DNA from 3 places in the Streptomyces sp. NPDC087420 genome. Region 3 is predicted to be linked to each of the others. Evidence: riboswitches for the same ligand, from Rfam matches in the RefSeq annotation. Region 3 holds a riboswitch; each other region holds the start of a gene.
The links. A riboswitch is a leader RNA that binds a small molecule or an ion and turns the genes downstream of it on or off. The one in region 3 is predicted to bind cobalamin.
Positions count from the first base shown of each region.

Region 1 (4,275 bases), on a different contig from region 3:
CAGGCAGCCCGTACGGTCGCGCAGGGCATCGAGCATGTGCGCGGCCAGTTCGGGCGTGCCGTACGTGGCGTAGGGAGCCACCCGCACCGGGCCGCCGAGGGCCGCCGCCATGTAGTGGATCAGCGGCAGTTCGGTGACGAGGGTCGAGACGGCGGTGGCGTGGACGGCGTGGGTGTGGACCACGGCGGAGGCGTCCGTGGTGCGGTAGATCTCCAGGTGGAGCGGCAGCTCGCTCGTCGGGCCGAGACGGCCCGAGACCTGGCGTCCCGAGAGGTCGACGGCGACCAGGTCGCCGGCCGTGAGACGGTCGTACGGCACCCCGCTCGGGGTGACGAGGACTTCGTCCCCGACCCGTACGGAGACATTGCCCGACGTGCCCACGACGAGCCCTTCCGCGGTGGTCCTGCGCGCGGTCGCCACCAGCTCCGCCCAGGCCCGGTCGCGCGCGTCCCCATGCCCCTCGGCGGGGCGCTCCGCGGCCCGTCCGGTCAGATGATCCGTCATATGACGATCTTGTCAGGCGGGGCGGAAAAAGGGCAGGTCGGACAACAAATCAGGGTGACCGGAGAGCCCTTCAGGAGAGACACCCCGAGTACCTCCCTAGTTAACCTTCCGTTCACCCTGCATCCTTACGTTCACCGTGGCCACCGACGTCGAACGATTGCCTGGGTAAATGGAACACTTCACGCTGCTGCTCGCGATCGTGATCGCGACGGCTCTCGTGTTCGATTTCACGAACGGTTTCCACGACACCGCCAACGCGATGGCGACGACCATCTCGACCGGCGCCCTGAAGCCCAAGACGGCGGTGGCGATGTCCGCCGTCCTGAATCTCGTCGGCGCGTTCCTGTCCGTGGAGGTCGCCAAGACGATCTCCGGCGGACTCATCAACGAATCGGGCATCCGTACGGAAGTGATCTTCGCGGCGCTGGTCGGCGCGATCATCTGGAATCTCTTCACGTGGCTGCTGGGGCTCCCGTCGAGCTCCTCCCACGCCCTGTTCGGCGGCCTCATCGGCGCCACCCTGATGTCCGTCGGCACCTCCGGTGTCAACGGCGGCGTCGTCATCACCAAGGTCCTGATCCCGGCGCTCGCCGCCCCGCTCGTCGCGGGGCTCGCGGCCATGCTCGCCACCCGGCTGACGTACCGCGTCAGCGCCCGTACGGACGAGAAGGCCACGGCCAAGGGCTTCCGGGCCGGGCAGATCGCCTCCGCCGGCCTGGTCTCCCTCGCCCACGGCACCAACGACGCGCAGAAGACCATGGGCGTCATCACGCTGGCGCTGGTCACCGGCGGGGTCCTCTCCCCCGGCTCCAACCCGCCGCTGTGGGTCATCGTCTCGGCGGGCACGGCGATCGCGCTCGGCACGTACCTCGGTGGCTGGCGCATCATCAAGACCATGGGCACCGGCCTCACCGACCTGCGCCCGCAGCAGGGCTTCGCCGCCCAGACCAGCGCCGCGACGGTCATCCTGGCCTCCTCGCACCTCGGCTTCTCGCTCTCCACCACGCAGTCCTGCTCCGGTGCCGTGATGGGCGCCGGGCTGGGCCGCAAGGGCGGGGTCGTCCGGTGGTCGACCGCGACCCGGATGTTCATCGCCTGGGGGCTGACCCTGCCCGCCGCGGGTCTGGTCGCCGCCGGGGCGGAGTTCCTGACCGGCCACGGCACCTGGGGCGTCACCGTCGTGGCGATCCTGCTCGTCGCCGTCTCCGGTGCGATCTGGCTCGCGTCGCGGCGCCGGCCGGTGGACCACACGAACGTGACGGGGGCCGACGTGGTGCCGGTGAACGTGGGGGTGGACATCCCCGCTTCCGGTCTGACGGTGGCGGACATCGCGTCCGTGGACGTCGCTACCGCCGGTCTGACGACCACCATCCCCGGGCCTGTCGCCCTGCCCGCCCCGCCCGCCGTCGCCGGCGAGTCGGCGCGAACCGCCACGGTCTAAGGAAGCGATCACATGAAAATCGACTGGGCAGCCCTCGGCTCCGTGTTCGGCGTCAGCCTCGTGTCCACCATCGGTCTGGTGGGCCTGTTCACCCTCGGCATCGTGGCATTGGCCAAGCAGGAATCGGCCTCGGAGTCGGCCGGGGGGTCCGCAGGTGGCTCCGTGGCCCTGGCGCGCACCGGCGCCTACGCGTGCTTCGCGCTGTGCGCGGCGGCGGTGGCGTACGGCATCTACCTGATCGTGGCCTGACCGTACGTACGGCGAAAGACCCGGGGGCCTGGCCCCCGGGTCTTTCGTGTGGGGCTTCGCACACTGCCCCGTCGCAGGTCAAGGGCGGGTTGACGGGCGTTCTCGCAGCGTGGTGGACTGCCGGGGCCAATTACGGCGGCAGCAGAGGAAGCCGGTGCGAATCCGGCGCGGTCCCGCCACTGTCACCGGGCACGGTGTCCCTTCGGGGAAACGTCCCCGGGAGCCAGGAACTCTCGCCGCCGCGTTTCCGTCGAGCCGGGGCGCGGACCCTGAGTGAGGACACGTCGCCATGCCTGGCCGCGACCTTTGGGCTTCCGCCCGCGCCGCAACTTCTGCCGCTTCGGTCTCTTCTGCCGCTTCGGTCTCTTCTGCCGCTTCGGTCGCTTCTGCCGCTTCGGTCGCTTCCTCCTCATCCGCTTCCGCTGCCTCCGGGGCCGGAGCCTGGGCGGGCGCGGACCCGGCCCGGTCGGCCGGCTGGGACGCCGCGCGGATCCACGCGTACGGGGCCGTCGGCGGCCTGCTCGCCGACCTACTGCTGGGCGATCCTCGCCGGGGCCATCCGGTCGCGGCGTTCGGACGGGCCGCGGGGGCCGTGGAGCGCGTGCTGTGGCGGGACCACCGGGGCTGGGGCGCGTTGCACACGCTGGTCTGCGCGGGCGGGGCCGCCGGACTGGGCGCGGTGGTGGGGCGCGGGGTGCGGGGACGCGGGGCGCGAGGGCGTACGGGGGTCGGGGCGGCGGGAGTTGCCGGGCTCGCGGGCCGTGGTGTCGCCTCGGTCGCGCTGACGGCCGCGACCACCTGGTCCGTCGTCGGCGGTACGTCCCTGGCGCGCGAGGCGCGGGCCATCGGCCGGGCGCTCGGCGCCGGGAACGTCGAACTGGCCCGGGAGCGGCTGCCGCACCTGTGCGGCCGTGACCCGCAGTCCCTCGACGCCCAGCAGATCGCGCGGGCCGTCGTGGAGTCCGTGGCCGAGAACACCTCCGACGCGGTGGTGGGCGCGCTCGTGTGGGGCGCCCTGGCCGGGGTCCCCGGGCTGGCCGGGTTCCGGGCCGTGAACACGCTGGACGCGATGGTGGGACACAAGTCCCCGAAATACCGCCGGTTCGGCTGGGCCTCGGCCCGCCTGGACGACGTGGCCGGCTGGCCCGGCGCCCGGCTGACCGCCGCGCTGGCCGTTGTCGCGGGTGGCAACCCACGCGGGGCGTGGCGGGCGGTACGGCGCGACGCGCGCAAGCACCCGAGCCCCAACGCGGGCCCGGTGGAAACCTCGTTCGCGGGCGCGCTGGGCGTACGGCTGGGCGGAACGCTTGCTTACGGCGGCCGGGTCGAGCACCGCCCCGTACTGAACGGTGGCGGCCGGGCGGTGGAAGTCGCCGACATCGAGCGGGCCGTACGGCTGTCCCGGCGGGTGAGCGGGTTGGCGCTGGCGGTGTGCGTGGCGGGTCGGTTCGCGTACGCGGCGGCTTCGGGAGCGAGGGCGAAGGCCGACGGGGGCGTCGGCGCGGGCTTCGGTGCGGGTGCCGTTGCCGGAGCGGGTGCCGGTGGCGGTGTGGGCACCGGTGGCGGTGCCGGTGTGGGGAGGCCGTCGTGAGGCGCGGTGGGCTTGGGGGCGGGGTGCTGATCGCCGGGACCACCTCCGACGCGGGCAAGAGTGTCGTCACCGCGGGCGTCTGTCGGTGGCTCGTGCGGCAGGGTGTCAAAGTCGCGCCCTTCAAGGGCCAGAACATGTCGCTCAACTCGTTCGTGACGCGCGAAGGCGCCGAGATCGGCCGGGCCCAGGCCATGCAGGCGCAGGCCGCCCGCGTCGAGCCGACCGCGCTGATGAACCCCGTACTGCTGAAACCGGGCGGCGACCGGAGCAGTCAAGTGGTCCTCATGGGACGGCCGGTCGGCGAGATGAGCGCCAGGGGCTACCACGGAGGCCGCCAGGAAGCGCTGCTGGGCACCGTACTGGAGTGCCTGGCCGAGCTGCGCCGTACGTACGACGCCGTGATCTGCGAAGGCGCCGGCAGCCCCGCCGAGATCAACCTCCGCCGCACCGACATCGTCAACATGGGCATCGCCCGCGCCGCCCGCCTGCC
Region 1 covers NZ_JBIUXU010000023.1:55,694-59,968, forward strand. Annotated here, with positions in the region: gene ACIO1C_RS34405 (class II aldolase/adducin family protein) at 1-504, opposite strand, end outside; gene ACIO1C_RS34410 (anion permease) at 674-1,945, shown strand; gene ACIO1C_RS34415 (hypothetical protein) at 1,958-2,194, shown strand; cobalamin riboswitch at 2,299-2,447, shown strand; gene ACIO1C_RS34420 (cobalamin biosynthesis protein) at 2,685-3,785, shown strand; gene ACIO1C_RS34425 (cobyric acid synthase) at 3,782-4,275, shown strand, end outside.
Region 1: linked by a shared signal. The riboswitch ahead of ACIO1C_RS34420 (cobalamin biosynthesis protein) and the one ahead of ACIO1C_RS24220 (ribonucleoside-diphosphate reductase subunit alpha) in region 3 are both predicted to bind cobalamin.

Region 2 (4,275 bases), on a different contig from region 3:
GTACGACTGCACCCACCCCTGCCGGGTCGCGAGATAGCCGGTGAGCTGTTCGGCGAAGTACTGGACCATGTCGTTGCGTTCGGGCTCGCCGTGCACCAGCACGTCGAGGCCGGCCTTCTCCTGGAAGGAGAGGACCTCCCGGATCTCGGCCTCGATGCGCTCGTCGTACCCGGCGGTGTCGATGCGTCCCGCGCGCAGATCGGCGCGTGCGGTGCGCAGTTCGTTCGTCTGCGGGAACGAGCCGATGGTGGTGGTCGGCAGCAACGGCAGCCCGAGGTGCGCACGCTGGGCCGTCGCCCGCTCCGGGTACGGCGCGGCGCGGCGCCCGTCCGCGTCGGTGACGGCCGTCGCGCGGGCCCGTACCACCGGGTCGTTGGTGAGAGCTGACCCCGCGCGGGAGGCCAGGTCGGCCCGGTTCGCGGCCAGTTCGGCGGCGATCGTGTCGGTGCCCCGCGCGAGACCGCGGGCCAGCGTGACGATCTCCTCGGTCTTCTGGCGCGCGAAGGCGAGCCAGCGGAGGATCTCCGGATCGATGTCCCGCTCGGCCGTGACGTCGAGCGGGACGTGCAGGAGCGAGCAGGAGGAGGACACATCGACGCGGTCGGCGAGCCCGAGGAGCGTACCGAGGACCGACAGGGACTTCTCGAAGTCGTTGATCCAGATGTTGCGGCCGTTGACGACGCCCGCGACCAGGCGCTTGCCGGGCAGCCCGCCGACGGCCGCGAGGGCGTCGAGGTTGGCGGCGGCCGGTCCCGTGAAGTCGAGGGCGAGCCCCTCGACGGGCGCCCCGGCGAGGACGGGCAGGGCGTCGCCGAGCCGGTCGAAGTAGGAGGCGACCAGCAGTTTCGGCCGGTCGGTCAGCGCGCCGAGGCCCCGGTAGGCGCGGGTTGTGGCCTCCAGCTCGGCCGGGGTCCTGTCCTCGACCAGCGCGGGTTCGTCGAGCTGCGCCCACTCGGCGCCGGCGGCGCGCAGGTCGGCCAGGACCTCCGCGTACACCGGAAGCAGCCGGTCGAGCAGCGTCAGCGGCTCGAAGTCCGGGGCGACACCGGGGGCGGGCTTGGCCAGCAGCAGATAGGTGACCGGGCCCACGAGCACGGGGCGCGCCGTGAGGCCCAGCGCGAGGGCTTCCCCCAGCTCGGCGACCGGCTTGGTGGAATCGGCGGTGAACACGGTCTCGGGGCCCAGCTCGGGGACGAGGTAGTGGTAGTTCGTGTCGAACCACTTGGTCATCTCCAGCGGCGCGACCTCCTGCGTGCCGCGCGCCATCGCGAAATACCCGTCGAGGGCGTCCGCCGCGACGGCGGCGCGGTGGCGTGCGGGGATCGCGCCGACCATGACGCTGGTGTCGAGGACGTGGTCGTAGTACGAGAAGTCACCGGTGGGCACCTCGTGGACGCCGGCGTCGGCGAGCCGCCGCCAGTTCGTACGGCGCAGTCCGGCGGCCGTGTCGCGCAACGCGTCGGCGCCGACGGTGCCTTTCCAGTAGCCCTCGACGGCCTTCTTCAGTTCGCGGTTCTGGCCCTGGCGGGGGTAGCCGTGCACGGTCGCCCGTGCTGCCGCGGCTGCGGACTTGTCTGTCACAGAACTCTCCTTCGCGAGCGGTTCTCTGCCGTCCCGGGGACGGTCGAGGGCGCGAAAGGAGCGACACGTCGGAGGGGCCACGTCCCGGGTGTCCGGGTACGCGCGACCGCCTGACATGCACGCCGACCCGCCCACGAGGTCACCGGGATCTCCGTGCGCGGTGTTCGCGCGCGGGCAGTGGCAGGTCTTCGGACTCGTGGGCGCGTCTCGTCGGACAAGACACCTACTGGCCGTCGCTTCCCAGACCCGATCCGGATCCAGTGCTGATGACGGCGGTCGTTCCCACTCACCGCTGCGGGGCAGTCCCGGATTCCCACCGGGTTCCCTCTTACGACGCCGCTGCCTGGCTGACAGGGCGAACCAACTGCATACGTCACCCTATGCCCTCATGTGAAGCGCCGGGAGCCCCTTTCGTATTCCGGACGGCGGGAAGGCCCGCTCACCGGATCAGGCCGCCATGATCGCCTCTGTCACCCGCGCCCCGCGGTCGGGCGCGGTGTCGATGCTCGGCATCAGGCCCGGGACCGCGATGCTGGGCAGGATGTGTCCCCACAGTATTGATATCCGCCGCCCGAGATCCTCGCGATTTGTCAGCGCGCGGGACATCAGCTGGATGCCGGCGAACGCGCCGACCAGCAGTTCGACCGTGTCCTGCGGGCGCACGCTGGGGAGCAACTCACCCTGCGCGCGTGCCTCTTCCATCAGGGACACCAGATGGACGGGCCACTGGCGGAAGGGGCCGCTGTGGTCGACGCCCGGGGGAGCGCTCTGGTCCACGGTGAGCCGGACGCTTCCCCTGAGCAGCGCGTTGTCCAGGAGCCGGTGGGCCACCGCGAAGGTGATGTCGATGACTTCCTGGAGCTTGCAGGGCTGCGAAGGCACGGTGCCGAGCTGCACCTGCTCGTCCAGGACCGCCTGGGCCAGGGCTTCCTTCGACTGGAAGTGGAAGTACAGGGCGCCCTTGGTGACCTGAGCGCGCTCCAGAACCATGGTGAGGGTCGTGGAGGAGTAGCCGTACTCGTCGAAGACCGCGCCGGCCGCCTCCAGAATCGCCATGCGCGTCCTGATGGCGCGCTCCTGTGTTGCCATGAATGACCCTTCCGCGCAGCCGGGTTGACCAGCACAAAACAAACCGCCCAGCCCGTACTATAGGGCTCAACGACTCCCCGAATGTCTCTCCCGCGCCGAAACCTTGGGACGGAGAGAGGTCTCCGGGACTCGCGAGTCCCATGGTGTCACCGGTACAGGACGGCCGGTTTTCGGCTTCCGCCCCGTTCGGTGGACGGGTCGTGACCCACGGTCGCCGGACCGGTGGTGGCGCCGGACAGGCCCTAAGCGGCGCGATCGGGGACCGGGCGCCGCGCCCACGAACGGACGATGCGCCCATTTCGCGCTTACTTTCCGTAGTCATAGGTAAGATCCCTGACGGTCCTTCGGGTCCCGCCCCCTCGCTCCCCTGACACTCCTCCCAGGGGCCAGTTTCCGGCAGTTCCCCAGGTTGCGGGGTGGTGGGCCACCACAGAGTGTGGGCCGCAGTTCACAGCGAACACGAACGAAGGAGAGCGCGTCGTGGCCACTCTGTGTAAGCCCGATGTGTCGGTTCCCGAGCATGTGATCACCATGGAGGACACCCTCGCCCTGGCGCGGTCGCTCCACGCCGACCACCCGCAACTTCCCCTCGCGCTCCGGTTGATCGAGAACACCGGTGTGGCCAAGCGCCACCTCGTCCAGCCCATCGAGGAGACCCTCAGGCACCCCGGCTTCGAGGACCGCAACCGGCTGTACGAGTCCGAGGCGAAGGCACGGGTGCCCGCGGTGGTGAACCGCGCCCTGGACCACGCCGAGCTGCGTGCCTCCGACATCGACCTGATCATCTATGTCTCCTGCACCGGCTTCATGATGCCGTCGCTGACCGCCTGGCTGATCAACACCATGGACTTCCCCAGTCACACCAGGCAGTTGCCGATCGCCCAGCTCGGCTGCGCGGCGGGCGGCGCCGCCGTCAACCGGGCGCACGACTTCTGCCAGGCGTACCCCGACGCCAACGTGCTCATCGTGGCCTGCGAATTCTGCTCGCTCTGCTACCAGCCGACCGATCTCGGGGTCGGCTCGCTGCTCTCCAACGGCCTGTTCGGTGACGCGGTGGCCGCCGCCGTCGTCCGGGGCAAGGGCGGCACCGGCATCGCGCTGGAACGCAACGGCTCGCACCTCGTACCCGACACGACCGACTGGATCGCGTACAGCGTCCGGGCGACCGGCTTCCACTTCCTGCTGGACAAGCGGGTGCCCGGCACGATGGAACCCCTCGCCCCCGCCCTCCGCGCGATGGCGGTCCAGCACGGCTGGGACGCGGCGGCCCTCGACTTCTACATCATCCACGCGGGCGGGCCACGCATCCTGGACGACCTCAGTCACTTCCTGGAGGTCCCGCCCGAGGCGTTCCGCTTCAGCCGCGCCACCCTCACCGAGTACGGGAACATCGCCAGCGCCGTGGTCCTCGACGCGGTGCGCAGGCTGTTCGACGAGGGCGGTGTCGAGGACGGCGCCAGCGGGATCATCGCGGGCTTCGGGCCCGGCATCACCGCCGAGATGGCCCTCGGCCGCTGGTCCACCGACTCCCTCGCCGGCCCCGCGCTGTCCGAACGGCACGTCCTGGCCACCCCGGTCCACACCGACCGGCAGTCGCCCGCGACG
Region 2 covers NZ_JBIUXU010000001.1:794,038-798,312, forward strand. Annotated here, with positions in the region: gene metE (5-methyltetrahydropteroyltriglutamate--homocysteine S-methyltransferase) at 1-1,581, opposite strand, end outside; cobalamin riboswitch at 1,743-1,961, opposite strand; gene ACIO1C_RS03390 (ScbR family autoregulator-binding transcription factor) at 2,029-2,670, opposite strand; gene ACIO1C_RS03395 (type III polyketide synthase) at 3,151-4,275, shown strand, end outside.
Region 2: linked by a shared signal. The riboswitch ahead of metE (5-methyltetrahydropteroyltriglutamate--homocysteine S-methyltransferase) and the one ahead of ACIO1C_RS24220 (ribonucleoside-diphosphate reductase subunit alpha) in region 3 are both predicted to bind cobalamin.

Region 3 (4,275 bases):
CGGGCCGTTGCGCTCGGCGAGCGCGCAGGACGCCTCGTACGCGGCCAGCATGATCCGCTCGGCGATCTTCGTGGAGAGCGCGGCGGCCTCGGCGGAGTCGAACGGCAGGCGCTTCTTGAAGAAGACGTCCTGGAGGCCCATCGCGCCCAGGCCCACCGGACGCCACTTGGCATTGGAGCGGCCGGCCTGCTCGGTCGGGTAGAAGTTGATGTCCACGACCCGGTCGAGGAAGGTGACGGCCGTACGGACGGTCTCGTCCAGCCGCTCCCAGTCGATCTCGCCCGAATCGAGCACGAAGGCGCCGAGGTTGACCGAGCCGAGGTTGCAGACGGCGGTCTCGCCGTCGTCCGTGACCTCCAGGATCTCCGTGCAGAGGTTGGAGGAGTGGACGACCTTGCCGGGCAGGGCGGTCTGGTTGGCCGTACGGTTCGACGCGTCCTTGAAGGTCATCCAGCCGTTGCCGGTCTGGGCGAGCGTACGCATCATGCGGCCGTACAGCTCACGGGCCGGGATGGTCTTCCGGGCCAGGCCGGCGGCCTCCGCCCCGCGGTACGCGGCGTCGAACTCGTCGCCCCACAGGTCCACGAACTCCGGCACGTCGGCGGGGGAGAACAGCGACCACTCGCCGTCCGCCTCGACGCGGCGCATGAACTCGTCCGGGATCCAGTGGGCGAGGTTCAGGTTGTGCGTACGGCGGGCCTCCTCACCGGTGTTGTCGCGCAGCTCCAGGAACTCCTCCAGGTCCGCGTGCCAGGTCTCCAGGTAGACACAGGCCGCGCCCTTGCGCCGGCCGCCCTGGTTGACCGCCGCGACCGAGGAGTCCAGGGTCCGCAGGAACGGGACGATGCCGTTCGAGTGCCCGTTCGTGCCGCGGATCAGCGAGCCGCGCGAGCGGATGCGGGAGTACGAGAGGCCGATGCCGCCCGCGTGCTTCGACAGGCGCGCGACCTGGTGGTAGCGGTCGTAGATCGAGTCCAGCTCGTCCAGCGGGGAGTCCAGCAGGTAGCAGGAGGACATCTGCGGGTGGCGCGTACCGGAGTTGAAGAGCGTCGGAGAGGACGGGAGGTAGTCCAGGCGGCTCATCAGGCGGTAGAGGGAGGCGACCTCCTCCAGCGCGCGGACGCCGGTGTCCTCGGCGAGACCGGCGCCGACGCGCAGCATGAAGTGCTGGGGGGTCTCGACGACCTTGCGGGTGATCGGGTGGCGGAGCAGGTACCGGCTGAAGAGGGTACGGAGCCCGAAGTAGCCGAAGCGGTCGTCGGCGTCCGGGTCGATCAGCGCGTCCAGGAAGTCGGCGTGCAGCGCGACGAAGTCGGCCGTACGGTCCGCGATCAGGCCCTCGCGGTGCCCCACCGCGACGGACGCGGAGAACGCCACGGCGCCCTGGCTCGCGGCCTCTTCGGCGATGGTACGGGTGAGCAGCCGGGCGGCGAGCCGGGAGTAGGCCGGGTCCTCGGAGATGAGCCCCGCGGCCGCCTCGGTGGCGAGCTCGCGCAGCTCGGCCTCGTCCGACCGGGCGTTGCGGCCGCGCAGCGCGGCGCCGGCGACGCGTCCGGGGTCGGTGTCGGGCAGATCGGCGGTCAGGTCGGTCAGGAGCCGCAACAACGCGGTCCCGGGTCCGTCGGTCTCCTGCGCGGAGACCTCGGAGATGCCTGAAGCCGGATCGGCTGGCGCGATGGTCACGTGGTGCTCTCCCTCGCTCGGCTCTGGGCCGTCGGCGGGGAAGCGGGGGCGCGTGGATCCGGCACGGCCCGTCTCCGGGCAGCACGAACCACGGCGTCTCCGGCCCAGCCTCGGGGCCCGGACGTCCTGGCATCCGGTTCGGTCGAGCCGGACGCGTCGCCGGCAGGTATTCGGACTCACGGGTATGACAAAGCACACCACAGCAGACCGTTGCGGGACAGTTCCGGATTCACACCGGATTCCCCTGCGTCGACAACGAGGTTGAGCATACATCTGGGGGGCGCACGGTGAAGCACCCCCTAGATGTTGTGTCGCGCCCCACTTCGCCCGCCTGTGTCGGACCTCTCCGCTATCGTCGTTGGGACAAGGAGGTGCGTCATGACAGCCCCTGATTACACGACCCAGATCCTTCCCGAGGAGTTCGACGAAGCCACCCGGATACTGGCCCGGACGATAGAGGGCATCCGGCTGGAACTCATCGACGGGAAGATCAGGAGCAGGGTTGTGCCGGACGGGGACCACGACACCATCGTCGAATGGCTGACGCGTATCTGCATGCAGTCCCGGCCCGAGCTGTGGCTCTACCCCGATCGCGGGCTCCAGGTACAGGAGTACCGAAGCGGGAGGGCACGCCCGGACGGTGTGCTGGCCCCCAGCCGCGTCTTCGCAGGCCAAGGAGAATGGGCCGACCCCACCCCCGTCCTCATGGCCGTCGAAGTCACTTCGTACGACTCCGACACCGACGAGCGGGACCGCGTGCAGAAGCCGCGTGCGTACGCCCAGACCGGCATCCCGGTCTATCTGCTGATCGACAGGGACAGCTGCGTAGTGACCGTTTACAGCGAGCCTGATGGCGCTAGGTACGAGAACACCCACACCGTGCCGTTCGGCAAGGACGTCAGGCTCCCTGACCCCGTGGGGATCACCCTGGAGACCGAGCAGCTCAAGGAATGGGTGCGCTGACGACGGACGGGCCGCCGGATGGTTCCGGCGGCCCGTCGTGTGTCATGCGTTCCCGCAGCCCCTCAGCGCACCGGGTCCGGGTCCGCCGGAGCCAGGGGGAGGTCCTTCTTCACGCCGGGGTCGCCGATGTCCGCCGTGTAGTCCGACGGGCTGGTCTCGTCCACGCCCTCCGGGGCCTTGGCCGCCTTCAGGACGAAGGTCAGGACCACGCTCACCACGAGGTTCAGCACGAACGCCGTCAGGCCGATGTAGCCGATCTCGCCGATTCCGGGGATCTCCTTCGAGGAGCCGCCGAAGTGCGCCTGCGTCGGGCTCGCCACGCCGTACGCCGCGATCGTGCCGTACAGCATGCCCACCGCCCAACCCGTGAGCAGGGCCCAGCGGTGGAACCAGCGGGTGAAGAGGCCCCCGACCAGCGCCGGCATCGTCTGGAGGATCCAGATCCCGCCCAGCAGCTGGAAGTTGATCGCGACCGTCTTGTCCATCGTCAGGACGAAGGCCAGCGCCCCCACCTTCACCAGCAGCGACACCATCTTGGAGACCTTCGTCTCCTGCGCCGGGGTCGCGTCCGGTTTGATGAAGTCCTTGTAGATGTTGCGGGTGAAGAGATTCGCCGCCGCGATCGACATGATCGCGGCCGGCACCAGCGCCCCGATGCCGATCGCCGCGAAGGCCACCCCGGCGAACCAGTCGGGGAACATGTTCTCGAAGAGCTGCGGGATCGCCAGCTGCCCGTTGTCGACCTTCACCCCGGCGGCGATCGCCATGAAGCCGAGCAGCGCCAGCAGGCCCAGCATCAGCGAATACAGCGGCAGGATCGTGGTGTTGCGCCGGATCACCTCACGGCTGCGGCTGGAGAGCGTCGCCGTGACCGAGTGCGGATACATGAAGAGCGCGAGCGCCGAGCCGAGCGCCAGCGTCGCGTAGCCCCACTGCTGGGCCTCGCCCGGCGCGAGCGCGCCGCGTGGCGCCCCGGTCGCCGGGTTCTTCTGCGCGAACGCGTCGCCCGCCTTCGCGAAGATGTCGTCGAAGCCGCCCAGTTTGATCGGGATGTAGATGATGGCCACGATGATCACCAGATAGATCAGGGTGTCCTTCACGAACGCGATCAGCGCGGGCGCCCGCAGACCCGAGGAGTACGTGTACGCGGCGAGCACCGCGAACGCGATCAGCAGCGGCAGGTCCTTCACGAACCAGTTCGTGTCCTCGCCGCCGCCGACGCCCATCACGTCCAGCACCGCCTGGATGCCGACCAGTTGCAGCGCGATGTACGGCATCGTCGCGAGGATGCCGGTGACGGCGACCGCCAGCGACAGGCCCTTCGAGCCGAACCGGCCCCGGACGAAGTCCGAGGTGGTCACGTACCCGTGCTTGTGCGACACCGACCAGAGCCGGGGGAGGAAGGTGAAGATCAGCGGATAGACGAGGATCGTGTACGGCACGGCGAAGAAGCCCGCCGCGCCCGCCGCGTAGATCGCCGCCGGCACGGCCACGAAGGTGTACGCCGTGTAGAGGTCACCGCCGAGCAGGAACCAGGTGACCCACGTCCCGAACGACCGCCCGCCCAGGCCCCATTCGTCGAGGCTCTGCTCGTTCTCCGCGCGGCGCCAGCGCGCCGCGAGGAACCCC
Region 3 covers NZ_JBIUXU010000011.1:264,057-268,331, reverse strand. Annotated here, with positions in the region: gene ACIO1C_RS24220 (ribonucleoside-diphosphate reductase subunit alpha) at 1-1,683, opposite strand, end outside; cobalamin riboswitch at 1,827-1,959, opposite strand; gene ACIO1C_RS24215 (Uma2 family endonuclease) at 2,062-2,646, shown strand; gene mctP (monocarboxylate uptake permease MctP) at 2,709-4,275, opposite strand, start outside.